3 regions of the Micromonospora sp. CV4 genome follow, and region 2 is predicted to be linked to each of the others. Evidence: riboswitches for the same ligand, from Rfam matches in the RefSeq annotation. Region 2 holds a riboswitch; each other region holds the start of a gene.

Region 1 (9,769 bases), on a different contig from region 2:
TCACCACGGACCAGGGTGAGATCCGACGCTTCGATCGCCACATCGGTGCCGGTGCCCATCGCCAGGCCCAGATCGGCCTGCGCCAGCGCCGGAGCGTCGTTGACCCCGTCGCCGACCATCGCCACCGACCTGCCCTCGGACTGGAGTCGCCTGACCACGTCGACCTTGCCGGCCGGCAGCACCTCGGCGATCACCTCGTCCACGCCCACCTCGGCGGCGACCGCCCGGGCCACGGTGACGTTGTCCCCGGTCAGCAGGACCGGGGTGAGCCCCAGGGCGCGCAGCCGGGCCACCGCCGCGCGGCTGGTCGGCCGGACCACGTCGGCGACCGCGAGCATCCCCCGGGCCCGCCCGTCCCAACCGGCGACGATCGCCGTCCGGCCGCCGGCCTCCGCGTCGGCGACCGCCTGCTGAACCTCCGGAGGTACGTCGAGCCCGCGCTCGCGCAGCAGTCGGAGCCGGCCCACCAGCACACTCCGGCCGTCCACCGTGGCGGTCACGCCCAGCCCCTCGACGTTGGCGAAACCGGCCACCGGGGGCAGCGCCCCGGCCTCGGCGGCGCCCGCGGCGACCGCCCGCGCGATCGGGTGCTCGGAGGCGGCCTCGACCGCCCCCGCGAGCCGGAGCAGCTCGGCACGGTCCGCACCGGCGGCCGGCACCACGTCCACCAGGGTCATCCGGCCGGTCGTCACGGTGCCGGTCTTGTCCAGTACCACCGTGTCCACCCGCCGGGTCGACTCCAGCACCTCCGGCCCCTTGATCAGCACGCCGAGCTGCGCGCCCCGGCCCGTGCCGACCAGGAGGGCGGTCGGCGTGGCCAGGCCGAGCGCGCAGGGGCAGGCGATGATCAGCACGGCCACCGCGGCGGTGAACGCGGCGGTCGGCCCGGCCCCGGTGCCGAGCCACCAGCCGAGGGTGCCCACGGCGAGCGTGATGACGATCGGCACGAAGACGCCGGAGATCCGGTCCGCCAGCCGCTGCACGGCCGCCTTGCCACTCTGGGCCTGCTCGACCAGGTCGGCCATCCGGGCGAGCTGAGTGTCCCCGCCGACCCGCGTGGCGGTGACGACGAGCCGGCCGCCCGCGTTGATCGTGGCACCCACCACGCCGTCGCCCGGGCCGACCTCGACCGGGACCGACTCGCCGGTGAGCATGCTGGCGTCGACGGCCGAGGTGCCCTCGTCGACCACGCCGTCGGTGGCGATCTTCTCGCCGGGGCGGACCACGAACCGGTCACCGACGGCGAGCTGGTCCACCGGGATCAGGGTCTCCACCCCGTCGCGGAGCACCGCCACCTCCTTGGCGCCCAGTTCGAGAAGAGCGCGCAGGGCGGCGCCCGCGGTCCGCTTCGAGCGGGCCTCGAAATAGCGGCCGGCCAGGATGAACACCGTCACCCCGGCGGCCGCCTCCAGGTAGATGTTGCCGGCGCCGTCGGTGCGGGTGATGTCGAAACGGAACGGGTGCGTCATCCCGGGCATCCCGGCGTCGCCGAGGAAGAGCGCCCAGAGCGACCAACCGAACGCGGCGAGGGTGCCGAGCGAGACCAGGGTGTCCATGGTCGCCGCGCCGTGCCGCAGGTTGGTCCAGGCGGCGCGGTGGAACGGCAGCCCGCCCCAGACCACCACCGGAGCGGCCAGGGTCAGCGACAGCCACTGCCAGTAGTCGAACTGCCAGGCCGGCACCATGGCCAGCACGACCACCGGCACGCTGAGCGCCACCGACACCCAGAGGCGGGTACGCGGGCCGCGCAGCGCGTCCACCGGCTCCTCGGCGGTGGCCGGCGGGGACGGCAGGGCGGCCGTGTAGCCGGTCTTCTGCACCGTGCCGATCAGGTCGTCCGGCGTGACGCCGTCGGCGTACCGGACGGTGGCCTTCTCGGTGGCGTAGTTGACGGTCGCGCTGACCCCGTCCATCCGGTTCAGCTTCTTCTCGATCCGGGCGGCGCAGGCGGCGCAGGTCATGCCGCCGATCGCCAACTCGATCCGGTTCGGCGCCTCGGGCAGCGGTCTGCTGGTGGTGGTCATCATCTGGTCCCGTCAGTTGTGCCCGTGCCCGGGGGTGCCGTGGTCGGCGCCCTCGGTCGGTGCGGATCCGCCCGGGGTGGGATAGCCGCCGGTCGTCGGCGTGCCGGCGACCACGGTGAACTCGGCGGTGTGCACCGACCCGCCGTGCCGGAAGTCGAGGTAGAGCCGATAGCTGCCGGCCGAGGGCACCTCGGCGAGGAAGGTGACGGCCGGACCGGGCCGGGTGCGCCCGTCACCGGGCGTCCCCTCCGGGTGCACGTGCAGGTACGCCAGGTCGCCCCGGCGTAGCGCCACGAGGTGTCCGTACGCGCCCAGGTAGGGCTCCAGGTCGGTTACCGGCCGCCCGTCCCGGCTGACGGTCAGCGTGAGCGGCGAGGTGCCGCCGGGCCGTACCACGCCCGTCAGGGTGACCGTGTAGCCGTCGACGGTCGTGCTGGTCCCCGGTGCGGGCAGTGGTCGCTCGGCCAAGGGGCCGGGGACGGTCACGTCCACGCCGAGGGTCAGCGGCTCTCCCCCGGTCGGGGCGAAGTCGGCGAACGCCCGCCACTGGCCGGGGCCGGCCAGCGGGGTGGCGACCCGCCAGGTGCCGTCCGGGGCCAGGTCGGGATGCACGTGGCGGAAGCCGGAGAGGTCCCGCCGGGCGACGATGAGGTGCATCCGCTTGTCGTGGGCCACGTCGAACCGGGTCATCGGCCGGCCGTCGGGGCCGCCGATCCGGAAGGCGAACTCGCCGGCCGGGGCGGCGACCGGTTCGAGGGTGTAGCCGCGGTCGGAGACCAGCAGGCCGCCGGGGAGCCGGTCGGCCGCCTCGTCGTGCTCGCCCTGGTCGGCCGGGCCCGGCTGGTGGACGGCCCCGCCGTCGTGTGAGCTCTCGGCCACCGGGGCGGCGGGGCCGGCCACCTGCCCGATCCCGTACGCCGCGCCGAAGACCGCCGCGAGGCCCAGGGCGAAGCCGCCCAGTCTGGTCACCGTGTTCATCGCCGAACCTCTCGATCAGGCGTCGACGAGGTCGTAGCCGGCCTCGTCGACGGCGGCCCGGACGACCTCCGTGTCCAGCGGCTGGTCGCTGCTGACGGTGACCCGGCCGGTGGCCAGGTCGACCTGAACGTCGCGCACGCCCGCGATGGCGCCGACCTCGGCGCTGACCGAGCTGACGCAGTGCCCACAGGTCATGCCCTGCACCTGGTACGTCGTGTTGACCATTGATCCGTCTCCCTCCGCCACCTCCGAGCCTATACCCCCCTGGGGTAATTCGGAGGCGGACCTCTGCCCTGATGTTGTACCGGTACCCGGTGGGGGTATCCCTACAGAGAGGGACAGTACCATACCCCCCAGGGGTAGGCTATCCTGGTCGTCATGACCGCACCCACTCCGATCCGCGGATACACCGCCAGCAAGGACCAGCTGCTCGCGCGGCTCCGCCGCGTCGAGGGGCAGGTCCGGGGCATCGAGAAGATGGTCGACGAGGACCGCTACTGCATCGACGTGCTCACCCAGATTTCCGCGATCCAGGCCGCACTGGACAAGGTCGCGCTGGGGCTCCTCGACGGGCACGCCCGGCACTGCATGCACGAGGGCGCGGCCGAGGGCCGGGCCGACGAGATGGCCACCGAGATGATGGCGGCGGTCGGCCGGCTGATGAAGCGCGGCTGAGACCCTGGCCCTTGGCCGGGCGCAGTGACCCGGCCGTCGACGGTGCGCGGCCGCCGGGCCGGGCCGTCAGTCCGGCTCCGGGTCGAGGCGTACCCCGCGCAGCAACTGGGCGTTGAGCGCCACCACGATGGTGGACGCGGACATCAGCACCGCGGCCAGCGCCGGGCTCAACGCCACCCCGGCCCACGCCAGCACCCCGGCCGCCAGTGGCAGCGCCACCACGTTGTAGCCCGCCGCCCAGGCCAGGTTCTGGCGCATCTTGCGGTACGACGCCCGGGAGAGCCGGGCCACGGCGCCGACCCCGCGCGGGTCCGACGAGGCCAGCACCACCCCGGCGGACTCGATCGCCACGTCGGTGCCCGCGCCGATCGCGATACCCACGTCGGCGCGCGCCAACGCCGGCGCGTCGTTCACCCCGTCGCCGATCATCGCCACGGTCAGTCCCCGCCGCTGAAGCTCGGCCACCCGGCCGTCCTTCTCCGCCGGCAACACCTCGGCGAAGACCTCGTCGACGCCGGGCCGGAAGCCCAGGTCGGCGGCGACCGCCTCGGCCACCGGCCGGGCGTCACCGGTGATCATGGCGATGGTGCGGACACCCGCCGCGCGCAGCTCGACGATGGCCCGCCGGGCCTCCGGACGTACCTCGTCGGTCAGCGCGAACGCACCGAGCAGGGCGCCCGGCAGCCGCACCAGGTACAGCACCGCGGCGCCCCGCGCCGACCACCGGCCGATCGGCGCGTCCAGCTCGGCCGGGAGCGACAGGCCCAGCTCCCGCAGCAACGTCGGCCCACCCACCGCGTACTCCGTACCGTCGACAAAGGCCTGCACGCCGCGGCCCGGCAGCGACCGGAACCCGGTGGCCGGGGCGACGTCCCCGGCCGCCGCCACGATCGCCCGGGCCAGCGGATGCTCGCTGTCCGACTCCACACCAGCCGCGATCCGCAGCACCTCGTCCCGTCCCACGCCGGACGCGGTCACCAGGTCGGTGACCGCGTGCTCGCCCCGGGTCAGCGTGCCGGTCTTGTCGAACAGCACCGCGTCGACGGTCCGCATCCGCTCCAGCGCCAACCGGTCCTTGACCAGGATGCCGGACCGCGCGGCCAGCGCGGTGGAGAGCGCGACGACCAGCGGAATCGCCAGCCCGAGCGCGTGCGGGCAGGCGATCACCAGGACGGTGACCGCGCGGACCACCGCCTCGTCGGGCCGGCCGAGCACGGTCCAGACCAGCACGGTCAGCACGGCCGTGCCGGTTGCCAGGTAGAACAGCGCGGCGGCGAACCGGTCCGCCAGCAGTTGGGCCCGCCCGCCGGAGCGCTGCGCCTGCGCGACCATCCGCTGGATGCCGGCGAGCGCGGTCTGTTCACCCAACGCCTCGACGCGCACCCGGATCGCCGAGTCGGTGGCGACGGTGCCGGCCACCACCCGGTCCCCTGCCGACCGGGCGACCGGACGCGACTCGCCGGTGATCATCGACTCGTCCAGCTCGGCGCCACCGTCGACGATCCGACCGTCCGCCGGAACCCGCCCACCCGGCCGGACCAGCACCACGTCACCCACCCGCAGCTCGGCCACCGGCACCGGCTCGATCCGCCCGTCCGCCGTCACCCGCTCGGCGTCGTCGGGCAGCAACGCGGCCAGCGCCGCGAGCGCGCCTCTGGCCTGACCGATCGCCTTCATCTCCTGCCAGTGCCCGAGCAGCATGATGGTGACCAGCGCGGCCAGCTCCCACCAGAAATCCAGGTCGAAGGCACCCGCACTGGTGGCCAGTGATGCGGTGTAGGCGACGGTGATCGCCATCGCGACCAGCAGCATCATGCCCGGCGCCCGATCGCGGACCTCGCGGACCGCACCCACCAGGAACGGCCAGCCGCCCCACCAGAACACCACCGAGCCGAGCACGGGCCCGACCCAGGACCGGCCCGGGACGTCCAGGTCGAGACCGAGCCGGTCCAGCACCAGGTGACTGGTCAACACCACCGGCACGGTGAGCGCCAGGCAGATCCAGAACCGGCGGCGGAACATCGCCGGATCGTGCCCCGCATGCTTGTCGTGCCCGCCGCGCTTGTCGTGCCCGCCGTGCTTGTCGTGCCCCGCGTGCTTGTCGTGCCCGCCGTGCTGCTGCGGCCCGCCGTCGGCGTGTCGCTGGTCGCCGGCAGGACGATCGGGGTCGGGCGGTGACGGAGCGGGCATGACTCCAACATGCCGCGCCGGAAACCGCCACGCGGGCGGTTCGACCACTCCGACACTCCGCCACGACCTGCGTCCCCGGGTCGGGCTGGTTAGCATTCCGACGATGGCCCTCCGGAACCCGCTACGCGCCCGGGCAGAGATGCCGCCCCGGTGCGGCGTCGCCGTCCGCCGACCGGGCCGAGCGCTCACCGTTCGTGATCACGCGGTCGCCATCCAGCGATTCGGCGCGCTCGTCGCCGCTTTCCCGCCGCGGCGCTGAACCGACCAGCCCGCCGGCACGTACCCCGCACCGGATCGTTGGGAGTCTCGCATTGGGTTCCGACCACACCCGTTCCGCTCCGTCCGCCCCGCCCCGGGTGCGACGGATCCTCTTCGCGACGGTGGTGCCCCTCTTCGTCGCGACCGTGCTCGCAGCGGTGGTGCTCTGGCCGCGCGACGGGTCACCGCAGACCGACGGTGGAGCGAACGTGCCGCGCTACCACGGCACGGTGACCCGGGTGGTGACCGAGCCGTGCCCACCGGCAGCTTCGAGCCCCGAGGGCACACCGGGGGTCGGGGACGGGCCGTGCGGCACGGTGGACGTGCGGGTGAACGACGGGCCGGCCTCCGGCCAGCAGATCCAGACACCGGTGCCGGCCGGACCGGGCGCTCCCCGGGTCGAGGTCGACGACGAGGTCATCCTGGTCGAGCTGACCGACCCGACCGACCCCACGGCCAGCAGTTGGAACATCGCCGAACACCAGCGCGGCGCGCCGCTGCTGTGGCTGGCGGTGATCTTCGCCGCCGCGATCGTCGCGTTCGGCCGGTGGCGTGGTCTGGCCGCGCTGGCGGGGTTGACCGCCAGCTTCGCCATCCTGCTCACCTTCGTGCTGCCCGGTATCGGCGCGGGCCGGTCACCGCTGCTGGTCGCTGTGGTCGGCGCCGCGCTGATCATGTTCGTGGTGCTCTACCTGACCCACGGAGTCAGCGCGCAGACCTCGGTCGCGGTGCTCGGCACCCTGGGCAGCCTGGTACTCACCGGCGTACTGGCCACCATCGTCACCGCCGCCACCCACCTCACCGGCTTCGGCAGCGAGGACGCCACCACCCTGTCGATGTTCCAGGCCGACGTCGACCTGCACGGCCTGCTGCTCGCCGGGATCATCATCGGCTCGCTCGGGGTGCTCGACGACGTGACGGTCACCCAGGCGGCCACCGTGACCGAGCTGGCCAACGCCAACCCCGGGCTGACCCGGTTGCAGCTCTACCGGGCGGCGACCCGGGTCGGCCGGGCGCACATCGCGTCCACCGTCAACACCATCGTGCTGGCGTACGCGGGCGCCTCCCTACCGCTGCTGCTCCTGCTCACCGCCGACTCGCGGCCGATCGGGCAGATCCTGACCAGCGAGTTCCTGGCGCAGGAGATCGTCCGCAGCGCGGTCGCCACGCTCGGGCTGATCGCCGCCGTGCCGCTCACCACCGGGCTGGCCGCGATGGTGACCGCAGCCGGCCGGCAGGGCGCCACGCCCACTGCGGCCACGCCCGCGCCGCGACCGCAGCCCGACCGCGCCGAGGCGCTGGCCGCACTGAGCTCCCCGCGTACGGGTCGACCCGACCCCACGTCGTCCGACCCGGCGCGGACCACACCCCCATCCCCCGCCACCGACCGGTGGCCAGATCCGAACAGGAGCACGGATACGGCATGGTGACACTCCTCAACGTGACCAGGCGGGGCGTTCGCCCTGAGAACCCCGTCACTGGTCACTCAACGCCATGGCGAAATGACGCTTTTAGTCGGTATCGGGGCGTAGCTCAGCCGGTGGGCTCTCGGGTAACCTCGCCGTCGGTTACCGATGAAGGCGCGAAGCGGCGCCTGCGGTACCACCGCCCAATCGCCAACCGGCGAGCCGGGAACCCAGGTACGTGGGGTGAATCCGCGACAGCGGTAGGGGCCACTTCCGCCCCGAACCCGTCAGCTAACCCGGTCGGCGGTCGACGGAAGGGAACATTGTGACGGCACCCCTACGCCGCTGGTTGACACCCGTGGTGGCCGTGATCGCCGCATTGACCGTGCTCGCCGGGCCGCTCCCGGCCCACGCCGCCCCGACGACCCCCACACCGTCCGGGCACGAGGAGGACGGCGAGCCCAAGCTGCTCACCGACGTCATCGAGCAGACCAACCGCAAGTACTCGGCGGCCAAGTCCAAACTGGACAAGTCCAAGAAGCGGCAGCTTGAGCTGGCGGTGGAGGTCACTCGGGCAAAGGCAGACCTGGACGCACTGGCACCGCAGGTCGGGCAGATCGCCTCCCAGTCGTACCGCACCGGCCGGATCGGGCCGATGGCGATGCTGCTGGAGAGCGAGGCCCCCGACTCCTTCGTCCAGCGCGCCGCCGCGCTCGACGAGATGAACATGGTCAACGAGAAGAAGCTCGCCGAGGTCAACGCGGTGAAGGAGCGTGCCGAGCAGGCCAAGCTGGCCCTCGACGCGGAGGTCCGCGAGCAGCAGAAGCAGACCGCCCTGATGGCCAAGGAGAAGCGCGACGCGGACAAGGCGCTCGCCCTGGTCGGTGGGAAGGGCTTCACCGGCGGGCTGGTGTCGGCCACCTCACCGGTCGCCCGGCTCGGCCCGGGCCGGACCGCCGACGGCGACTGGAAGCCCCAGTCGTGCAGCGAGAACGACCCGACCACGTCCGGCTGCGTCACGCCGCGCACGCTGCACGCCTACAAGGAGGTCAAGCGGGCCGGCTTCAACCGGTTCGTCGGCTGCTACCGCTCCGGCGGGCCGTGGGAGCACCCGAAGGGCCGCGCCTGCGACTGGTCGCTGCAGAAGAGCGGCTTCAGCCCGTGGCACAACGAGGACACCCGGACGTACGGCAACAACGTCGCGGCGTTCCTCATCCGCAACGCCGATCGGCTCGGCATCTACTACGTGATCTGGAACCGGCAGATCTGGTTCCCGGCGACCGGCTGGAAGTCGTACAGCGGGCCGTCGAACCACACCGACCACGTGCACATGTCGCTACTCTGACCCGCGCGCTCCTGTCCGAGGGCCGCCCCGCGTGACGCGGGACGGCCCTCGACGCGTTTCAGGCGGCCGGCGTGCCGGCGTCGATCGGCACATCGAGCGTCGCGGGCGGCACGGCGGCCACCGGACGCACCTCTCCGGCGGCGAGCCGGTACGACATCCCCACCACCGCGCACCGCCCCTGCGCGACCTCGTCGGCCAGCACGGGCGACTGCCCGAGCAGCGCCTCGACGGTCTGCGCGATGTGGATGTCGATGATGCCGTCGATGTCGTCCACCCCCTCGGCCGCGGCGCGGCGCAGGCTGGGCAGGACGGCGTCGACCACCGCGCGCAGGTGCCCCTGGGGCGGGGTGCCGGTGGCGGCCGACTGCCGGGCCGCCTGCACCGCACCGCACGAGTCGTGGCCGAGCACCACCACCAGCGGGGTGCCGAGCACGGTCACCGCGTACTCCACGCTGCCCAGCACCTCCGGGCCGGTGGTGTGCCCGGCGGTGCGGACCACGAACAGGTCACCCAGCCCACGATCGAAGATGATCTCGGCGGCCAACCGGGAGTCGGAGCAGCCGACGATCACCGCGAAGGGGTGCTGCCCGTCGGCCACCGCCGCACGGTGCCCGGCGTCCTGATTTGGGTGGCGCGGAATGCCGCTGACGAAGCGGCGGTTGCCGGCAGCCAGTTCGGCGTACGCCTGGGCCGGCACGGTCGGTGCTGACACCCGGTCGGCGGCCCGCTGCGGGCCCGGCTGCCCGCCGGGTGTACCGGGACGGCTCATCGCCCGCACCTCGTCTCCACGTGTTTTACCTGTTCAACCGAGCCTTCAGCGGGCTGGCTACAGGCGCTGACTCGGGCTCCACCGTCACACGCACCGCAAGATGCGTCAAGATATGCGTGATATA
Region 2 (9,769 bases):
CGAGCGGCCGGAGTTCCGGGAGTTCCTCAAGGCGTGGTGGCCGCGTCTGCACCCCCGGCACGTGCTCGGCTGGCTCGCCCGGCCGGACCGCCTGCGCCGGTACGCCGGCGGGATCCTCTCCACCGCCGAGATCCGGCTGCTCAGCGCGGCGTACCAGACCCTGGACGCGGCCGGGTTGACGATCGCCGACGTGGCGCTGCTGGACGAGCTGGACGCGCTGCTCGGCAAGCCGGCGCAGCCGGCCCGGGCCAAGCGTGACCCGTTCCAGCTCGCCGGCGGGGTCCGCGAGCTGAGCACCTTCGGCGAGCGGCAGCGGGCCGCGCGGGCGGCGGCCCGGGAGCGTCCGGCGGACTACCGGGAGTACGCGCACGTGGTGGTCGACGAGGCGCAGGACGTCTCGCCGATGCAGTGGCGGATGGTCGGCCGGCGCGGCCGGCTGGCCTCCTGGACGGTGGTGGGCGACCCGGCGCAGACCGCGTGGACCGGTGACCCGGAGGAGCTGACCCGGGCCCGGGACCAGGCGCTGGGCCGGCGCAAGCGGCACGACTTCACGCTGACCACCAACTACCGCAACTCGGCGGAGATCTTCGCGGTGGCGGCGGCGGAGATCCGCCGGCTCTACCCCGACCTGCCGCTGCCGAGCGCCGTCCGCTCCACCGGGGTCGACCCGGTCGAGCTGGTGGTGCCGCCGACGGAGCTGGAGACCGCGACCGTGGAGGCGGCAACCGGCCTGCTGGCCGAGGTGGAGGGCACGGTCGGTGTGATCACGCCGGTTCCCCGCCGCGACGAGATCGCCGGTTGGCTCGGCGCGCTCGGTGCGCCGCGGCTCCAGGTGGTGACGAGCCTGGAGGCGAAGGGCATGGAGTACGACGGCGTGGTGCTGGTCGCACCGAGCGAGATCCGGGCGGATCCGGGCGCCGGGGTGCGCACCCTCTATGTCGCGCTGTCCCGGGCCACCCAGCGCCTCACCACCATCGACCCGACGGGCTGACCTGCGGCGGCGAGCCCCGCCGGAGGGAGGACGGCCGTACACTTGCATACATAGCGATGTGAGCATACATTTGACCGGGTCCGGACCGACGGCGGAGGGTGGTCTCGTGGGCGCAGGTCATGACCACCACCATGGGTCGGTCGCCAACGCCGCGCACCAGCACCGGGGGCGGCTCTGGACCGCGTTCGGGCTGCTCGCCACCCTGATGGTGGTCGAGGCGGTGGCCGCGTTCCACACCGGCTCACTGGCCCTGCTCTCCGACGCCGGGCACATGTTCACCGACGTGCTCGGCATCGGGATGGCGCTCGCCGCGATCACCGCCACCCGGCGGGCCACCGGCGACCCGCAACGCACCTTCGGGCTCTACCGACTCGAGGTGCTCGCCGCGCTGGCCAACGCCGTCCTGCTCTCCGGGGTCGCGGTCTACGTGGTGATCGAGGCGATCGGCCGGTTCGGCGACCCGCACGAGGTGCTGGCCGGACCGATGCTCGCGGTGGCCGTGCTCGGCCTGCTCGCCAACGTGGCCGCCTTCGCGCTGCTGCGCGCGGGGGCACGGGAGAGCATCAACCTCCAGGGCGCCTACCTGGAGGTGCTCGGCGACCTGCTCGGCTCGCTCGGCGTGATCGGCGCGGCGCTGCTCATCCAGGTCACCGACTGGTGGTGGGCCGACCCACTCGTCGCGGTCGCCATCGGCGTGTTCATCCTGCCGCGCACCTGGCGGCTGGGACGGGCCGCGGTCCGCATCCTGGTGCAGGCCGCCCCGGAACACCTGCAGGTGACCGCCGTGCACGACCGGCTGGCCGAGGTGCCCGGCGTGGTCGAGGTGCACGACCTGCACGTCTGGACGCTCACCTCGGGCATGGAGGTGGCCTCCGCGCACCTGACCATGGCCCCCGGCGCCGATGTCGGTGCGGTGCTCACCGCGGCGCGTACCGCCCTGCACGAGGACTTCCGGATCGAGCACGCGACGCTGCAGATCGAACCCGGCGCGGCCCCCGGGGCCTGCGGTTCGGTCGAATGGTAATGGCATTTCAGGAGTTCTACTCGCTTTAGCCGGAATTTCGCGTGACGACGCACGCACCGTCCGTCACATCGGCTGCATTCGCCCCACCGGCACCGGTAGGCTCGGTCCCGGCCTCCACCCGGCGGCGCCCTCCCGGCGCCGGTGGTGGTCGCCGCCTAATCGCCCGAGTGGGCGAACCGGGGAACCATGTTCCTGGGGTGCATCCGCGTCAGCGGTAGGGATCTTCCGTCCCGAACCCGTCAGCTAACCCGGTCGGCGGCTGACGGAAGGACATGCGTAGTGGTACCAGCACGACCACCCGCCGCCCGACTGGCGGCTCTGATCGTCGCGATGTTCGCCCTCGGCGTCGCGATCCCGGCCGGCGCCGCCTCGGCCGCTCCCCCGACCGGCCAGCGGGCCGCCGCGGCACCCGACGGCGACGAAGAGGGCGGCACCCCGGCGCTGCGCGCTCAACTGGAGGCGGCCAGCAAGGGCTACCTGGACGCGAAGCGCGCCCTGGCCACCTCCGTACAGCGGCAGCAGCAACTCGCCACCCAGCTCAAGACCACCGAGACCGAACTGACGGCACGCAGCGGCAAGGTCGACGAGATCGCCGGGCTGGCCTACCGCACCGGCCGGCTCGGCACGGTGTCGGCACTGCTCAACAGCAGCAATCCCGAGGGCTTCATGGACCGGGCCGTCACGCTCGACGCGGTCGCCGCCAACGAGGACCGCGCGCTGCGCGACCTCATCGCCACCAGGGACGAGGTCAACCGCACGCGCGTCGCCCTGGACGGCGAGATCCGTGAGCAGCGCAAGCAGGTCACCGTCATGGCCAAGCGCAAGGAGCAGGCCGAACGGGCCCTGACCGTGGCCACCACCAAGCCCAGGACGACCGCCGACAGCGGCTCCAACCGGGGCACCTCCGCCGCCAACGCCACGGCCGCGCCCCGCAACTCCGACGGCTCCTGGCCATCGGAGTCGTGCAGCGTCAACGACCCCACCCCGGCCACCGGCTGCATCACCCCGCGCACCCTGCACGCGCTCAACCAGGCCAAGGCCGCGGGCTTCACCCGGTACGTCTCCTGCCACCGCAACGGCGGCTCCGGCGAACACCCGAAGGGCCGGGCCTGCGACTTCGCCGCGCAGAAGGGCGGCTTCGGCGGGGACGCCACCGGCGGCGACAAGACGTACGGCAACAACCTGGCCGCGTACTTCATCCGCAACGCCGACCGGCTCGCCGTGCTGTACGTGATCTGGTACCGACAGATCTGGCTGCCCAGCAGCGGGTGGAAGTCGTACAGCGGGGCGGGCGGCGACCCGTCCAGCGACCACACCAACCACGTGCACCTGTCCGTGTACTGACCCACCGGCCGGTGCCCCGCCTCGCGGGGCGCCGGCCCGCCCGGGGTACGTCCGCGGACGTACCCCGGATGTCGTCGGCGGACGGACGTTTCGGCCGGTCCCGGCGGGCAGCATCCTGGTATGCGTCGGATCCCGCCCACCGCCCGCAAGGCGCTGCTCACCCTGCACCTGGTCACCTCGCTCGGCTGGCTCGGCGCCGACCTGACGCTGCTCACGCTCGGTGTCGCGGCACAGCGCGGCGCCGACCCGGCCGTCGTCTACCCGGTCGCCGCGCTGATCGGCACCGTGCTGTTCGCGCCGTTGAGCGTGCTGGTCTGGCTGATCGGCGTGGCCAGCGCGCTGCTCACCCCGTGGGGCCTGCTGCGCTATCGCTGGGTGCTGTTCAAACTCGTGATCACCACGGTGATGGTCGGGCTGGTGCTATCACCAGGTCGGCGCGGTCCGGGGCGTCCAGGGCCGCGCCCAGCCGGGTGGCCAGGGCCAGGTGGGCTGCCTGGGCCTGGCGGAACGCGTACCGGAACAGCGGCGCCGGCGCGGTCAGGGTGATCTCGACGTCGATCCGGACCAGGCCGTCCGGCTCGCCGCGCAGCCGGGTGTGGTTGCGTACCGTGGTGGCCGGCCACTGGCGGGCCACCATGACAATCTCGTCGTCCTCGCTGATCAGCACGTCCGCCTGGTAGCTGGTCCGGAAGCGCAGCGGGCCGGCCGCCAGCCGGTCGCTGATCACGTAGCTGGCCTGAGCCCCGGGCCGCGGTGGCAACCGGCGGACCCTGACGATCAGCGGGTGCAGCTCACCCTGCCGGGTCAGGTCGCTCAGCAGGGCCGCCGCCTCCTGGGGCGTGCAGCGGGCCTGGACGGTGTAGCTGAAGGTATCGCTCCTGAGCACACCGTCTCCCGCCGTCGTTGGTCGCACGATCGTCCCGTACCCCGGTCGGGGTGGCAACGCCCGGAGGGACACGGACCGTTGCCTCGGCATGCACACCGCGTTTCCCACTACGGACGGTGGACGGGGAACCACCATTCGTGAGGACGAGGGAGGGCATGAGCATGAACGGGTACGACCGGTGAGCGGGCACGTGATGGTGTTCGCCCCCACGCCGCAGCTGACGGTGACCGTGGACCAGCCGAACGGCCAGCCCGAGCTGCACCTGCACCCGGGTGGGCAGGGTGTCTGGCAGGCCCGCATGGTGATGTCGCTCGGGGTCGACGTGGTGCTCTGCGCCGCGCTCGGCGGCGAGATCGGTCAGGTGCTGGAGCCGCTGCTCGTCAGCGAGGGCGTGGACCTCAAGGTGGTGGTCCGGGACTCCGGCAGCGGCGGGTACGTGCACGACCGCCGGGACGGGTCCCGGCAGGAGATCGCGGACGTGCCCGGGCAGCCACTGAGCCGACACGAGCTGGACGAGTTGTACAACCTGGCCCTCGGCGAGGGGCTGCGCGCGCCGGTGAGCGTGCTGAGTGGACCCAACGAGCCGTGGCTCGTCCCGGCCGACCTGTACCGGCGCTTCGCCGCGGATCTCGGTGCCAACGGCGGCCGGGTGGTGGTCGACCTCTCCGGCGATCACCTCGGCGCGGTGCTGGACAGCGGGGTGTTCTTCCTGAAGGTCAGCCATGAGGAACTGATCCGCGACGGCCGCGCCCGCAACGAGGAGACCGCGGAGCTGACCCGGGCGATGTACGAGTTGCACGCCGCCGGCGCCGAGACGGTGGTGGTGAGCCGGGCCGACGAGCCGGCGCTCGCGCTCATCGACGGGGAGCTGTTCGAGGTGGAGATGCCCCGGTTGCAGGCGGCCGACCCGCGCGGCGCGGGCGACTCGATGACCGCCGGGGTGGCCGCCGTGGTGGCCGGCGGCGGTGACATCCGGACCGCCATCCGGACCGGCGCCGCCGCCGGAGCGCTGAACGTGACCCGGCACGGCCTGGGCACCGGGCGGCTGGACTCGATCACCGGTCTGGTGGAGCGGGTCCGGTTGGTCCCGGCGGACACCCGACAGCAGGAGCGGACCACCCCCGACGAACTGGCCGACCGGGCGGTCGAGCGATGACGCTGCGCGTGCTGGTCACCAACGACGACGGGATCGCCGCGCCGGGCATCCAGGCGTTGGCCTGGGCGGCGACGCAGCGGGGCCTGGACGTGGTGGTCGCCGCGCCGCTGGAGGAGGCGAGCGGCACCAGCGCCGCCATGAGCGCCATGGAGCAGGACGGGCGCGTGGTGGTGCACGAGCACCCGCTGACGGATCTGACGGGCGTGCCGGCGTACGGGGTGGGTGGTTCCCCGGGCTTCATCACGCTGATCGCGCTGCACGGCGCGTTCGGTCCGCCGCCGTCGGTGGTGCTCTCCGGCATCAACCGGGGCGCCAACGCCGGCCGCGCCGTGCTGCACTCGGGAACGGTCGGCGCCGCGTTCACCGCCGCCACGAACGGCTGCCGGGCGATGGCGGTCTCGCTGGACGTGCTGTCCGCGGGTGAGGCGACGGCCGCCAGCGGTGGCGCCGCGGTGGACGCCGCCGCCCGGGTACGCGACGCCGAACGCAACTGGAGCACCGCCGCGCGGGTCGCCCTGGACCTGCTCCCCCGGCTGACCGCCGCGCCGATCGAGAGCGTCCTCAACGTCAACGCACCGGACCTGCCGCACGGTCGGCTGCGTGGGGTGCGCCGCGGCACGCTGGCCAGTTTCGGTCAGGTGCAGATGACGGTGGCCGAATCGGGGCACGGCTTCGTCCGTACCTCGCTGGAGGAGCCGGGGCAGGCCGCACAGCCCGGCACGGACGTGGCGTTGCTGGCCGCGGGGTACGCGTCCGTGACGGCCATCCGTGCGGTCACCGAGATGACCGACGTGGACCTGGCCGGCCTGGACGAACAGCGCTGACCGGCTCGGGTCGGGCGTTTCAGCGCTCAGGCGCCGGGGAGCACCTCGGGGGTGGCGTTGCCGGCGAAGTAGGGCTCCGGGGCGCCGAAGAGGCCGAGCAGGCCGGTCACCCAGAGCTGCCGGTGCACGAACCGGCTCGGCTCGGTGACCACCAGCTTGACGCCGCTGACCTCGGCGGTCTGGAAGCCGGCCACCATCGCGCTGATGCCGACGGAGTCGATGAAGGTAACGAGCCTCATGTTCAGCTCGATGCGCAGCGGGCGGCCCTTGGCCAGCACCTCCGCGATCGCCTCGCGCACCTCGTACGCTGTGTCGACGTCGATCTCGCCCCGGGGGGCGATCTCCACGACACCACCGGACAAAACCGACTTCACGATCGACAGGCTCACGCGAGCACCTCCACCCGCCCGTCCCCCGGGCGCCTCATCAGTACGCGGGCCGCGACCGACAGTATTCCTTTGACGGCCTCGGTCGCCACCCCTCGGGATGAGCAATTCGCGGATCCGGGCACACCAAGTCGCCCATATCCGAACTTTTCGTTATCTGATCACTCAGTGCTTTTCGTTATCTGATCACTCGACGACCGGTCGGAACCGACGCATCGCCGGACCAGGGTAGCGGTCCCGGCCCGACGCGCCCGACAACCGGCCCACCAATGATGCCCGCCCCGTGTGACATCGGCGTGTCGCACCTCGTCGATCGACTCCGACCGGCCGGGTGGTTGCCGATGCCACCTAGCATCGGCCAGGGAACCCACCGTGACGGAGAGGACCTTCAATGATCAAGAAACTGGCCGGGCTGGCCGGCGTCGGCGCCCTGCTCGCCCTCGTACTCGCCTGCGGTTTCGGTGGCGGCGGCGATGACGACGACGATGACGACGACTTCGCCCGGGGTGTCTCCGTGGTGGTGCTGCGCTGACTGTCCAGCGAGCCGGGTCGGCCGGGTTTGCGCTCGGCCGGCGCGGGGCACTGCGGGATAGGCGAATCGTGACGCGCTGGACAGACGCTGAAGTCCGAAGTGGCCGCCGGCTTCGGCACCCGAGGAGGTAACCACGATGTTCGGAACCAACATGCTGGACCGCCGCAGCAAGCCGGAGCGGATCGCGGACCAGGCGTGGGAGCACCTGGTCTCCGCCGTCAGTTCCGCGGGGGACAGTGTCCGGGGCACCGCCCGCTCCGCCCGACGCAGCAGCAGCGACCTCGCTGACGGCGCGGGCGACCTGGTGGGCTCCGCCGCCGACGAGGCGCGGCGCCGGGCCTCGCTGGCCTTCGACGCGCTCGCCGGTCGTCAGCCGGCACTGCCCTGGACGCTGCTGATCGGCGCCGCGCTGGTCGGCGCGGCGGTCGGCTGGGCCGTCGGCTCCGCCGCCCGGGCCGCGGGCAGCCGGGACGACCGCGCGGTCGACGACGTCGAGTTCGTCGACGTCGACCGCCCCAACTCCCCGATCGGCCTGAACGACTGAACGACCCGCCACTTCCGGGCCCCGCTCGACCCCGCCGGTCGACCGGGGCCCTCCTCTTTTCCCCACCCGCGCGGGTGATCGCGACGCGGGAGGCACGGCTCCTGCGGGCCGGTCCGCCGGGGCGCCGGACCCCTCAGGCAGCCCCGGCGGACCGGTGATCGGGGGCGGTCCGGGCACTGCCGACCGCGCCCGGACCACCGGTCAGCGGTTCCGCTGGGGGTGGCCGTCCAAGGAGGCAGGTGGGGTGCCGCGACCCGGGGGACGGGTCGGAGCGCACCGGCTCCCGCCTCCCGACGCGACGGCCGCCGCGACCGAGGAGCGCATTCACCGTAACCGATCGGACGGCGGTTTGGAAGCGCTCCCATCATCGATCCTCGTACACCCCGCCGGCACCGCACGGGGTTACCGCCGGACCGGACCTCACCCGAGCGGGGCGAGGACGGCTCACCCCCGTTGGCGGCAGGATCGGACCCCGGCGGACTCCGGCCGCGGCCGTCACCCGGTTCGCCGCCCACGCACCGGAGGAGGGACAGATGGCCATCGCGACGATCAGCCGCACCGACCAGGACATCCAGTCCGCCGTACTCGACGAGCTGACCTGGGAACCGCGGGTGCAGCCGCACGAGATCGGCGTGACCGTCGCCGAGGGCGTCGTCACGCTGACCGGGCGGGTGGACAGCTACGCGAAGAAGTGGGCCGCCGAGCGTGCGGCGCACCGGGTCGCACGGGTCCGGGCACTCGCCAACGACCTGACGGTGAGGCTGCCCGGCGAGGCCGAGCGCGCCGACCCCGACCTGGCCGCCGCGGCCGGCCACACCCTCGAATGGGACGCGTTCGTCCCGGTGGAGAAACTCCAGGTCACGGTCTCGGCCGGCTGGGTGACGTTGCACGGCGAGGTCGAGTGGGAGTACCAGCGCCGAGCCGCCGAGAGAGCGGTCAGCAGGCTGACCGGCGTACGCGGGGTGAGCAACGGGATCACCGTGCGTCCCTCCGCCGTACCGGACGGACGGGACCTGGCCGAGCGGATCGTCGACGCGCTGGCCCGGGCCGGGGCCACGGAGGCCGAACGGATCAGCGTCCGGGTGCACGGCGACACCGCCGTGCTCGCGGGGCTGGTGCACTCGATGCCCGAGCGGGCCGAGGTCGAGCAGGTGGCCTGGTCCGCGCCGGGGATCCGGGAGGTGCAGAACCACATCGCGGTCGCTCCGGTGCTGCGCTGAGCTGAGCGCGGAACCACCCGGGGCGGGTGAGCCGGTCTCACCCGCTCCGGCGCCAGGCTGGGGGCATGAGTGATCCGAACGGGCTGATCCAACCGGGGCGACCCGCGCCCGGCTTCACCCTGGCGAGCACCCCGGACGGGCGCCGGACCGGGCCCGAGCAGTTCCGCGGCCGGCCGGTCGTGCTCGCCTTCTACCCCGCCGACTGGAGCCCGGTCTGCGGCGACCAGATGTCGCTCTACCAGGCGGCGGCGCCGGTCTTCGAGCAGTACGACGCGGCGGTGCTCGGCATCTCGGTGGACAGCATCTGGTCGCACCGGGCGTTCGCCGAGAGCCGGGGCATCACGTTTCCGCTGCTGGCGGACTTCGAGCCCAAGGGCGAGGTGTCCCGCCGGTACGGTGCGTACACCCCACAGGGCGAGGCGGCCCGGGCGCTGGTGGTGCTCGACCGGGCCGGGACGGTGGCCTGGAGCTACCTCTCCCCACCCGAGGTCAACCCCGGCGCGGACGGCATCTTCGACGCGCTGGACCAGCTCGCCACCGACCGGGAGGTGATGACCCGATGAGCACCCCGTTCCAGGTCACCGCCCGCCTCCGGGACCCGGTGACCACCGACGACCACATCCGGGGGCCGGCCGACGCGTCGGTCACGATCGTCGAGTACGGCGACTTCCAGTGCCAGTTCTGCGGCGCCGCGTACCCGAACCTGCACGAGCTGCTGCGGCAGCGGGCCGACACGGTACGGATGGTCTTCCGCCACTTCCCGATCGCCAACATCCACCCGTACGCCGAACGCGCCGCCGAGACCGCCGAGGCCGCCGGTGCCCGCGGCCGGTTCTGGGAGATGCACGACTGGCTCTACGAG
Region 3 (9,769 bases), on a different contig from region 2:
TCCAGGCGCAGAAGTGTCACACCGACACCTGCCCCACCGGAGTGGCGACCCAGAACGCCTGGCTGGCCCGGGGGCTGGACCCGACGCTGAAGTCGGTGCGCGCGGCCAACTACCTGCGGACGTTGCGCCGGGACCTGGTGAAGGTGGCCGAGGCGTGCGGCGTGGAGCACCCCGGCCTGATCGGCACCGACGCGGTGGAGATCCTGGACGGCCGCACCGGCTCCACCGGACTGCACGAGGTGTACGGCTACCGACCGGAGTGGGGTCTGCCCTCACCGGCCGACCGGGCGGAGATCGTCCGGCTGATGGCGCCGGAGGCGCCGCAGGGTGGCAGCGCGACGCCCTCCCCCACCGCCGTCGGCTGACCGGCGCCCGCCGATAACCCGTGGAGCCGGACGCCCGGGCACCGTATCGTGGCGCGGTGCTGATCAGACGCGAGACGCCCGCCGATGTCGACGCCATCCGCGCGGTGCACGCCGCCGCCTTCGGCGCGCCGGACGGCGCCGTACCGATCGAGGCGACGCTGGTCGACGCGCTGCGCGCCGACGAGGGCTGGCTGCCCGCGTACTCCCTGGTGGCGGCCGACCCGGACGGCCAGGTGGTGGGGCACGTGGTGGCCACCCGCGCGCAGGTGGCCGGCCAGCCGGTCGCGCTCGGCGTGGGGCCGCTCGGCGTGCTTCCCGCCTGGCAGCGGCGCGGGGTCGGCTCGGCGCTGATGCACGCGGTGCTGGGCGCGGCCGACGCCCGGGACGAGCCACTGGTGGTGCTGCTCGGCCACCCCGACTACTACCCGCGATTCGGCTTCCGGCCGGCCGTCGAGCTGGGCGTCACCCCGCCGCAGCCCTGGGGCCCGCAGTACTTCCAGGCCCGCCCGTTGAGCGCCTGGCGGGATTCGATCCGGGGCGAGTTCCGGTACGCCGGCCCGTTCGACGAGCTGTGACCCCACCGCGTATCCGCCGGCGGCGCGCCAGCGACCTCGACGGTTGCGTCGCGGCGCTGGCCCTCGTCCACCGGGCCGACCGGTACCCGCTGAACTGGCCCGCCGACCCGCACCGCTGGCTGCGCGAGCCCCGTCCGGCGCGCGCGTGGGTCGCCGTCGACGCCGCCTCGGCGATCGTCGGGCATGTGGCGGTGCACCGGCTGCCCGAACCGGCGGACGGGTCGCCCGCCCGGCCGACCGCCGAGGTGGCTCGCCTGTTCGTGTCGCCGGCCGCGCGCGGGACCGGGCTGGGCGGCGCGCTGCTGACCAGGGTCGGGCGGTGGGCGGCCGAGCGCGGGACGGACCTGGTGCTCGAGGTGGCCGCCAGCGACACCGCGGCCGCCGCCCTCTACGAGCGCGCCGGGTGGCGGTGCACCGGCACCAGCACGGCGCAGTGGACCGCTCCCGACGGTGGCGCGGTGTCGATGCGCCACTACGCCCTGCGCACCGGTGCCGCGGCGGAGCGCTAGCCTCCGGCGACACCGCAAGGTCACGTTCGCCCAGCTCACTGTGGTGATCGCGGACGCCATGCGAACATATGTACGTGTCACCCGGGGCCAGCATCCTGCACGCCGACCTGGACGCCTTCTACGCGTCGGTCGAGCAGCGCGACGACCCGCGCCTGCGGGGGCGGCCGGTCATCGTCGGCGGGGGCGTGGTGCTGGCGGCCAGCTACGAGGCGAAGGCGCGCGGCGTACGCAGCGCCATGGGCGGCCAGCAGGCGCGCCGGCTCTGCCCGGACGCGATCGTCGTACCGCCCCGGATGTCGGCGTACACGGCGGCCAGCCGGGCGGTGTTCGAGATCTTCCGGCAGACCACGCCGCTGGTCGAGGGGCTCTCCATCGACGAGGCGTTCCTGGACGTGGGCGGTCTTCGCCGGCTGGCCGGGCCGCCGGCCGACATCGCCGACCGGTTGCGCCGGGAGATCCGCGAACGGGTCCACCTGCCGATCACCGTGGGCGTGGCCCGGACGAAGTTCCTGGCGAAGGTGGCCAGCGGGGTGGCCAAGCCGGACGGGTTGCTGGTCGTCGCGCCCGACGCCGAGCTGGCGTTCCTGCATCCGCTGCCGGTGGAACGGCTCTGGGGCGTCGGCCCGATCACCGCCGCGAAGCTGCGGGAACGGCGGATCCGTACGGTCGGCGAGGTGGCCCGGCTCGGCGAGGCGGCGCTGGTGTCGCTGCTCGGCGCCGGCGCCGGCCGGCACCTGCACGCCCTGGCGCACAACCGCGACCCCCGGTCGGTGCAGGTCGGTCGCCGGCGCGGCTCGATGGGCGCGCAGCACGCCCTGAGCCGTACGCCGCACGCGCCGGCGGAGCTGGACGCCGTCCTGGCCGGCCTGATCGACCGGGTCACCCGGCGGATGCGGGCGGCCGGGCGTTCCGGACGCACGGTGATGCTGCGGCTGCGCTTCGGCGACTACACCCGGGCCACCCGCTCACACACCATCGGCAAGGCGACCGCGGACACCACGCCGCTCCTAACCGCCGCGCGGGCGCTGCTGCGGGCCGCCCTGCCCGAGATCGATCGGCGGGGCGTCACGCTGATCGGCGTCTCGGTCGGCAACCTGGACGACAACCCGGTCCAGCCGGAGCTGCCGTTCCACCACGATCCGGGCGCCGAGCTGGACGCCGCGGTGGACGCGGTCCGCGACCGGTTCGGGTCGGCGGCGCTCACCCGCGCGGTGCTGCTCGGCCGGGATCCCGGCGTCGAGATGCCGCTGCTGCCGGACTGACCGTGCCGGGTGGCGACGGGGCGGACATCACAGGGGACGGAGGGTTTAGCGACGGCCTGAGCGGTCACGTAGTGACGATCAGCCATCCAGGGGGGACCACCATGTCCGACGACACCAGCAACCGTCCGAGCCGGCGCGAGCAGCGTCCCGGCGACGTGACCGACCCACTGCTCTGGCAGCTCGCGATCGACGTGCTCAGCGCACATGAGCCGGACGAGGACGGCGCCTGCCGCAATCTGCTCTGCGCCGGCCAGCCGTGGCCGTGCGCGGCCCGCCGCTCCGCCGAACAGTCGCTGCGGCTGGCCCGCGGTTCGGCCGACACACCGTCCACGTCGGAGCGGGACGAGGGCACCACCACACCTGCTGACCGGCCCGCCGAGGGCGTTCCGATCGCGCGCCGGGCCTGGTCGTCGCTTCCGGAGGCAGCCGCGTCGGCCGCCTGACGCGCACCCTTCTCGACACGCCGCGGGCGCCCGACCGGAATCCGGTCGGGCGCCCGCGCGTCGTGCGTCAGAGAGCGAGCCGCTGACCCGGGAAGATCAGGCCGGCGTCGGCGCCGATCAGCTGCCGGTTGCGCTCGTACAGGGCCTCCCAGCCGCCGGTCACCTGGTGGGCCTGGGCGATCTCCGACAGGGTGTCGCCCGGCTTGACCAGGTACGTTCCGGCGCCCGTCGACGGCGCGGTGCGCTCGTGGTTGCGGGTTGCCGGCTGCTCGCCGCGCGTCGACCGCTCCCGGGGCTTCGACGTCGAGTCGGACTTCGAGGTGGACTTCGAGTCGGACTTCGTCGAGGACTTCGTGGCGGAGCCGCCCGACGAGCCGCCCTTCCTGCCGCAGGTCGGCCAGGCGCCGATGCCCTGCCCGTCGAGCACCTTCTCGGCGATCGCGATCTGCTCGCCGCGGCTGGCCAGGTCGGCGCGGGCGGCGTACTTCTTGCCGCCGTAGCCGGCCCAGGTGCTCTGCGAGAACTGAAGTCCGCCGTAGTAGCCGTTGCCGGTGTTGATGTGCCAGTTGCCGCTGGACTCGCACTGGGCGATCGCGTCCCAGTTGACCCCGGCCTGGGCCGGGGCGGCCGGGCCGAAGAGGGCGACGGCGCCGGTGACCGCGCCGACGGCGAGGGTGCCGACGGTGACGCGGCGGGTGGTGACCCGTCGATGACGGGCGGTGTGTGCAGATGACATGTGAGCTTCCTCCACGCCGGCGAGGTGAGCTGTCGGGTTCGGGCCGAGGAGCCCGGCCGCGCGGTGGCGGCTTCACCCCGAGGTGACGTGCACCGAGGAACGTTGGGTCCCCCGCTCCTGCCCGGGTGACTGGTTCCGACGACCGGGGGCAGGATTTGGCGTTGCCGGTCGCGGTGTCCGCATTGGCGAACCCGACCGACGTTAGGCACGGTCGGTGAGGGTCGCCCACCCCCTGTGAACTTCTTCACCGAGCCACACGGGGCGGCCCGCGCAGCGGTTGCGGGCGTAGCGCGGCTGTGCAGTGACCACGATGGACCGTTTCCGATCGGCGGAGCCGGGCCACGGGCAGCTCGGCGCGGGCGGCGTGAACGGTCCGGCCGGCGGGGCCCGTCGCACGGGCGGCCCGCCGGCCGGAGGGATCGGTCGGTCAGAGGGTGCGCGCCAGCCGGTCAGCGAGGGCCCGGGTGAACCGGGCCGGGTCGGCCAGCTCGCCACCCTCGGCGAGCACCGCCAGCCCGTACAGCAGCTCGGCCGTCTCGGTCAGAGCCTCGGAGCCCGCGCTCTGCTCGTGGGCCTTGCGCAGCCCGGCAACCAGGGGATGACCGGGATTGATCTCCAGGATCCGCTTCGTCGACGGAACCTCGTGCCCCATCGCCCGGTACATCTTCTCCAGGGTCGGGGTGAGATCGTGCGCGTCGCCGACGACGCAGGCCGGTGACGTGGTCAGCCGCGACGACAGGCGGACCTCGCGGACGCTGTCGGTCAGGGTGGTGCCAAGCCAGTCGAGCAGCGGGGCGAACTCCTGTCGCTGCTGCTCGCGCTCGGCCTCGGCCTGCTGCTTCTCCTCGTCGGTGTCCAGATCGACCTCGCCCTTGGCGATCGAGCGCAGCGGGCGGCCGTCGTACTGGCCGACCCGCTCGACCCACACTTCGTCGACCGGGTCGGTGAGCAGCAGCACCTCGTGGCCCTTGGCCCGGAACGCCTCCAGGTGCGGGGAGTTCTCGATGGTGGCCCGGGAGTCGCCGGTGGCGTACCAGATGTCGCTCTGACCGTCCTTCATCCGTGCCACGTAGCCGGCCAGGTCGGTGGGCTCGGCCGGGTCGTGGGTGGAGGGCACCGACAGGATCTCCAGCAGGATGTCGCGGTTGTCGGCGTCGTCGATCAACCCCTCCTTGACCACCGCGCCGAACTCGGTCCAGAAGGTGCGGTAGCGCTCGGGGTGGTTGGCCTTGAGGTCCCGGACCGTGGCGAGGACCTTCTTCACCAGGCGGCGGCGGACGATCTGGATCTGCCGGTCCTGCTGGAGGATCTCCCGGGAGATGTTCAGCGACAGGTCGTGCGCGTCGACCACACCCTTGACGAAGCGCAGGTAGGTGGGGACCAGCGCCTCGCAGTCGTCCATGATGAACACGCGCTTGACGTAGAGCTGGACGCCACGGCGGCCCTGCGGGGCGAACATGTCCAGCGGGGCGTGGCTGGGCAGGAACAGCAGCGCCTCGTACTCGAAGGTGCCCTCGCCCTTCATGTGCACGACCTCGAGCGGGTCGGCCCAGTCGTGGCTGACGTGCTTGTAGAACTCGTTGTACTCGGCGGCGTCGACCTCGTCGCGGGGCCGCGCCCAGAGCGCCTTCATCGAGTTGAGCGTCTGCACCTCGCTGGTGGCGTCCGCGCCGTCGGCGCCCGGGCGCTCGACGCGCATCCGGATCGGCCAGGCGATGAAGTCGGAGTACCGCTTGACGATCTCGCGGACGGTCCACTCGGCGGTGTAGTCGTGCAGGTTGTCCTCGGTGTCGGCCGGCTTCAGGTGCAGGGTCACCGTGGTGCCCTGCGGCGCCTCGTCGACGGTCTCGATCGAGTACGTGCCCTCGCCGGTGGACTCCCAGCGGGTGCCGCCGGTCTCGCCGGCCTTTCGGGTCAGCAGGGTGACCCGGTCGGCGACCATGAACGCGGCGTAGAAGCCGACACCGAACTGGCCGATCAGCTCCTGCGAGGCACGCGCGTCGGCGGACTCGCGCAGCTTGCTCAGCAGCTCGGCGGTGCCCGACTTGGCGATGGTGCCGATCAGCCGGATCACCTCGTCGCGGGTCATGCCGATGCCGTTGTCCCGCACGGTCAGGGTGCGGGCGTCCCGGTCGACCTCGATGGCGACGTGCAGGTCGTCGGTGTCGGCGACGAGGTCCTTGTCGACCAGTGTCGCCAGCCGCAGCTTGTCCAGCGCGTCGGACGCGTTAGAGATGAGTTCCCGCAGGAAGACGTCCTTGTTCGAATAGATCGAGTGGACGACCAACTGGAGGAGCTGACGCGCCTCAGCCTGGAATTCCAACGTCTCGGCCTGATTGCTCACACCGTCTCCCTTCTCGGCTCGTGCGGAGGTTCGCGGAAAGGATACGAGCCGTCACCGGCCGGGCCGTGCCCGCGTCCGGGTCGTATTCCCGATCCGGGCGCGCCGCCCTCGTGACATAGCTGACTTTGATGGACAGAAGTCAGCTCGGATAGTGTTCCGGCCATGAAGATCGCTGGAAGCACCGCCCTCGTCACCGGCGCCAACCGCGGCTTCGGCCGGCACCTGGCCGCCGAACTCCTCGCCCGCGGCGCCACCGTCTACGCCGGCGCCCGCAACCCGGACACCGTCGACCTGCCCGGCGTGACGCCGGTGCGGCTGGACATCACCGACCCCGCCTCGGTGGCCGCCGCCGCCGAGCTGGTCGGAGACGTGAACCTGCTGATCAACAACGCGGGCATCGACTCCCGAACCGACCTGCTGGACGGCGATCTGGACCTCATCCGGCTCGAGATCGAGACCCACTACATCGGCAACCTGTCGATGATCCGGGCGTTCTCGCCGGTCATCGCCGGCAACGGCGGCGGGACCATCCTCAACGTGCTCTCCGTGCTGTCCTGGGTGAACCTTCCGCACCACGGTCCCTACGGCGCCGCCAAGTCGGCCGAGTGGGCCATGACCAACGCGCTGCGCATCCAGCTCGCCGAGCGGGGTGTCCGGGTCGCCGGCCTGCACGTCGGCTACATGGACACCGACATGGCCGCCGCGGTCGCCGGACCGAAGTCCGACCCGGCGGTGATCGCCCGGCTCGGCGTGGACGGCATCGAGGCCGACGCGTACGAGATCGTGACCGACGACATCAGCCGGCGGGTCCAGGCGGGCCTCTCCGGCGGGGTGGCCGCGCTCTACCCGCAGCTTCCCTGAGCCGCGACACCACGACCGTGATCGGGCCGCCGCCGGCATCCCCGGCGGCGGCCCGTCCTCGGGTACGCGGTCAGCTCCGTCCGCGCACCCGCCTCGGCGTGCGGCGGTCAGCAGCCGCCGCAGCTGTAGAAGAGGATGTCCCAGTGACTGCCCTCCTTGGTGTAGAGGTTGCCCGAGGCGGCCCGGTACTGGTAGCCGAAGCCGGCGATGTAGCCGACGTAGGTGTAGTTCGCGGAGATGTAGTTCTGGATGCAGGTGCTCAGCGCGATGTCGAGCTTGTAGCCGTTCCAGTGGCTGTACGTGCCGCCGGCATGGCCGACCTCGGTGCCGGCGGTGATGGTGACCGCGCAGCCGCTGGCCCGCTTGAACGTGATGATTCCGCTGATCGTCGCCTGCCGGACCCCGGTGAACGAGGTGCAGGTGGGCACGTTGCGGTCGCTGCAGTTGCCGCTGGAGGTCCACGAGATGTTGGCGGCGCGCAGCTGGGAGGTGGCGCTGGAGTGGCTGATGGCGAAGGCCGGGGCGGCGAGACCGAGCGCGGCGCCGACCGCGGCGAGGGTGGCCACCAGCAGTGTGAGCACGCGGCGGCGCAGGGTGGATCGGGTGGCGGACATGGCACTCCCGTTCGCAGCAGGGGTGGGATTTTTGCGAATCAGGGGCCGGCCTTGAAGGATTTCTACCAGAGATAGACAGGCGTGACTAGGTGTCGGGTGGAGACGGTCGCCCGGCTCCACCCGACGACCTCCGTCAGCTCGCCTGCAGCGTCACGTCGTCGATCACGAAGCTGGTCTGCAACGAGGCGTCCTCCGTGCCGGTGAACCGCAGCGTCACCGTCTGGCCGGCGTACGAGGCCATGTTGAAGGTGCGCTGGACGTAGCCGGCGGCGGCGTTGAGGTTCGAGTACGTCGCCAGCGTGGTCGAACCCACCTGCACGGTGAGCCGGTCGTACACCCGGGAAGTGGTCGTCTCGGCCGTGTCGATGTGCAGCCAGAACGACAGCGTGTAGCTGGCACAGCCGGCCGGCAGGGTCACCGACTGGGACAGGTTCTCGGTGCGGGTGCTGCCGTACCCGTTGAGCCACGCCTTGTACGACCCGGTCCGGGCCGGCTGACCGCTGGCGTTGGTGATCACGCCGGAGGACGCCGTCCACGGCGTGCTGCCGCTCTCGAAGCCACCGTTGCCGACCACCTGGCCGCCGGCGCAGCCGCCGGTGCCGGTCACCGTGAGCGTGAGGCTGGCGCTGCGAGTCACCGAGCCGCTGCCGGTCACCGTGATGGTGAAGGTGCCGGTCGCCGCACTGGCCGACGCGGCCATGGTCATCGTCGCCGAGCCGCCCGAGGTCACCGAGGACGGGCTGAACGAGACACTCACCCCACTGGGCGCACCGGAGGCGGACAGGCTGACCGACTGCGCCGAGCCGGCGGTGGTGGCGGTGACGACCGTCGCGGTGGTGCTGGCGCCCCGCGCGACGGTACGCGTGGTGGGGTTGACCGCGACGGAGAAGTCGTTCGTCGGGGTGCCGCCGCCCACGGCGAGCTGCCACAGCGCGTACGCGATGCCGTCCGCGGCCCGGTTCAGCACGGTGGCGCTGACGTTGGCGGTGGTGTCGCAGGCCCGGTGGTAGCAGGGGTCGTACGCGGAGTTGGCGGTGCCGCCCCACTTGGCGGCCTGGGCGCTGGTCTTGCGGGCGCTGGCGCCCGCGGCGTAGCCCGAGGTGGGGATGCCGGCCTGCTGGAAGTAGTAGTCGTCGGAGCGGCCCTGGCCCTCGACGTTCTCCTCCGGTTGCAGGCCCAACGAGTCCCAGTACGCCTTCAGCGGCGCGGCCGTGGTCGAGGTGACCCGGTTGATGAAGTAGCCACCGTTGATCGAGCCGACCATGTCGAAGTTGTAGTAACCCTTGATGTAGCCGCGCTGGGTGGCGTTGAGCGAGTTGACGTAGAAACGGGAGCCGTTGAGCCCCTGCTCCTCGTCGGTCCACCAGGCGAACCGGACCCGCTTGGTCATGGTCGGGCTCTGCGCGGCCAGGACCAGCGCGTTCTCCAGCAGGCTCGCCGAGCCGGTGGCGTTGTCGTTGATGCCCGGCCCGGCCGAGACTCCGTCGAGGTGGGCGCCGAACATGACCACCTGGTCGGCCGGGCCGCCGGGCCACTCCGCGATCAGGTTGTTCGAGGGGTACGTGCAGCTGGAGCAGTACTGCTCGCTGACCGTGTAGCCGGCTGCCTGGAGCCTGGTCTTGACGTAGGAGAGCGAGGCGGTGTAGCCGGCCGAGCCGGCCCGTCGGTTGCCGCCGTTGCTGCTGGCGATGGAGTTGAACTGGGTCAGGTGCGCCTGGACGTTGCTGACGGAGATGTCCGGCGCCGCCAGGACGGCGGCGGATCCGGCGATCGGCCGGGCCACTGCCGTCGCGGCGGTGGGTGACGCGGTCACCGGCTGGGCGGCCAGCGTCACCGTCATCCCGGTGAACACGGCGAGCGCGATGCCCGCGCTCAGCGTTCTGCCTCTCATGGGGGCTCCTCGGGGGTTGGAGAGATAACCGAGACAATTACAGATATCAATGTCTTCGGCATCGGTCGTTCGTCCGGAACCCCCACCGGTTCGGTGGCGGCCGCCGCTCTCCCAGCGGGCCGCTGGAACCGACACGGCGGGGGCGGAACGTCCCGTTTCGCCACCGCCG

The links. Region 2 has a riboswitch for cyclic di-AMP ahead of EAD98_RS21590 (hypothetical protein). Riboswitches for the same ligand answer to the same signal wherever they lie in the genome.
Region 1: it holds a riboswitch for cyclic di-AMP, as region 2 does, so the genes downstream of both, EAD98_RS25500 (hypothetical protein) here and EAD98_RS21590 (hypothetical protein) in region 2, are expected to answer to the same signal.
Region 3: it holds a riboswitch for cyclic di-AMP, as region 2 does, so the genes downstream of both, EAD98_RS01700 (transglycosylase family protein) here and EAD98_RS21590 (hypothetical protein) in region 2, are expected to answer to the same signal.

The regions. Positions count from the first base shown of each region.
Region 1 is NZ_RCVI01000361.1:19,224-28,992, forward strand. Features, by position in the region: gene EAD98_RS25470 (cation-translocating P-type ATPase) at 1-2,024, opposite strand, end outside; gene EAD98_RS25475 (hypothetical protein) at 2,037-3,002, opposite strand; gene EAD98_RS25480 (heavy-metal-associated domain-containing protein) at 3,018-3,227, opposite strand; gene EAD98_RS25485 (metal-sensitive transcriptional regulator) at 3,381-3,677, shown strand; gene EAD98_RS25490 (heavy metal translocating P-type ATPase) at 3,744-5,867, opposite strand; gene EAD98_RS25495 (YibE/F family protein) at 6,179-7,555, shown strand; cyclic di-AMP (ydaO/yuaA leader) riboswitch at 7,722-7,852, shown strand; gene EAD98_RS25500 (hypothetical protein) at 7,857-8,876, shown strand; gene EAD98_RS25505 (carbonic anhydrase) at 8,935-9,645, opposite strand.
Region 2 is NZ_RCVI01000309.1:29,602-39,370, forward strand. Features, by position in the region: gene EAD98_RS21580 (AAA family ATPase) at 1-991, shown strand, start outside; gene EAD98_RS21585 (cation diffusion facilitator family transporter) at 1,098-2,015, shown strand; cyclic di-AMP (ydaO/yuaA leader) riboswitch at 2,158-2,289, shown strand; gene EAD98_RS21590 (hypothetical protein) at 2,346-3,359, shown strand; gene EAD98_RS21595 (SRPBCC family protein) at 3,754-4,245, opposite strand; gene EAD98_RS21600 (PfkB family carbohydrate kinase) at 4,424-5,401, shown strand; gene surE (5'/3'-nucleotidase SurE) at 5,398-6,225, shown strand; gene EAD98_RS21610 (STAS domain-containing protein) at 6,252-6,614, opposite strand; gene EAD98_RS31000 (hypothetical protein) at 7,003-7,143, shown strand; gene EAD98_RS21615 (hypothetical protein) at 7,280-7,687, shown strand; gene EAD98_RS21620 (BON domain-containing protein) at 8,221-8,907, shown strand; gene EAD98_RS21625 (redoxin domain-containing protein) at 8,973-9,470, shown strand; gene EAD98_RS21630 (DsbA family protein) at 9,467-9,769, shown strand, end outside.
Region 3 is NZ_RCVI01000139.1:3,807-13,575, forward strand. Features, by position in the region: gene EAD98_RS01675 (FMN-binding glutamate synthase family protein) at 1-365, shown strand, start outside; gene EAD98_RS01680 (GNAT family N-acetyltransferase) at 422-940, shown strand; gene EAD98_RS01685 (GNAT family N-acetyltransferase) at 937-1,449, shown strand; gene dinB (DNA polymerase IV) at 1,524-2,711, shown strand; gene EAD98_RS01695 (hypothetical protein) at 2,813-3,154, shown strand; gene EAD98_RS01700 (transglycosylase family protein) at 3,222-3,890, opposite strand; cyclic di-AMP (ydaO/yuaA leader) riboswitch at 3,890-4,061, opposite strand; gene htpG (molecular chaperone HtpG) at 4,318-6,234, opposite strand; gene EAD98_RS01710 (SDR family oxidoreductase) at 6,397-7,095, shown strand; gene EAD98_RS01715 (hypothetical protein) at 7,203-7,709, opposite strand; gene EAD98_RS01720 (M28 family peptidase) at 7,843-9,600, opposite strand.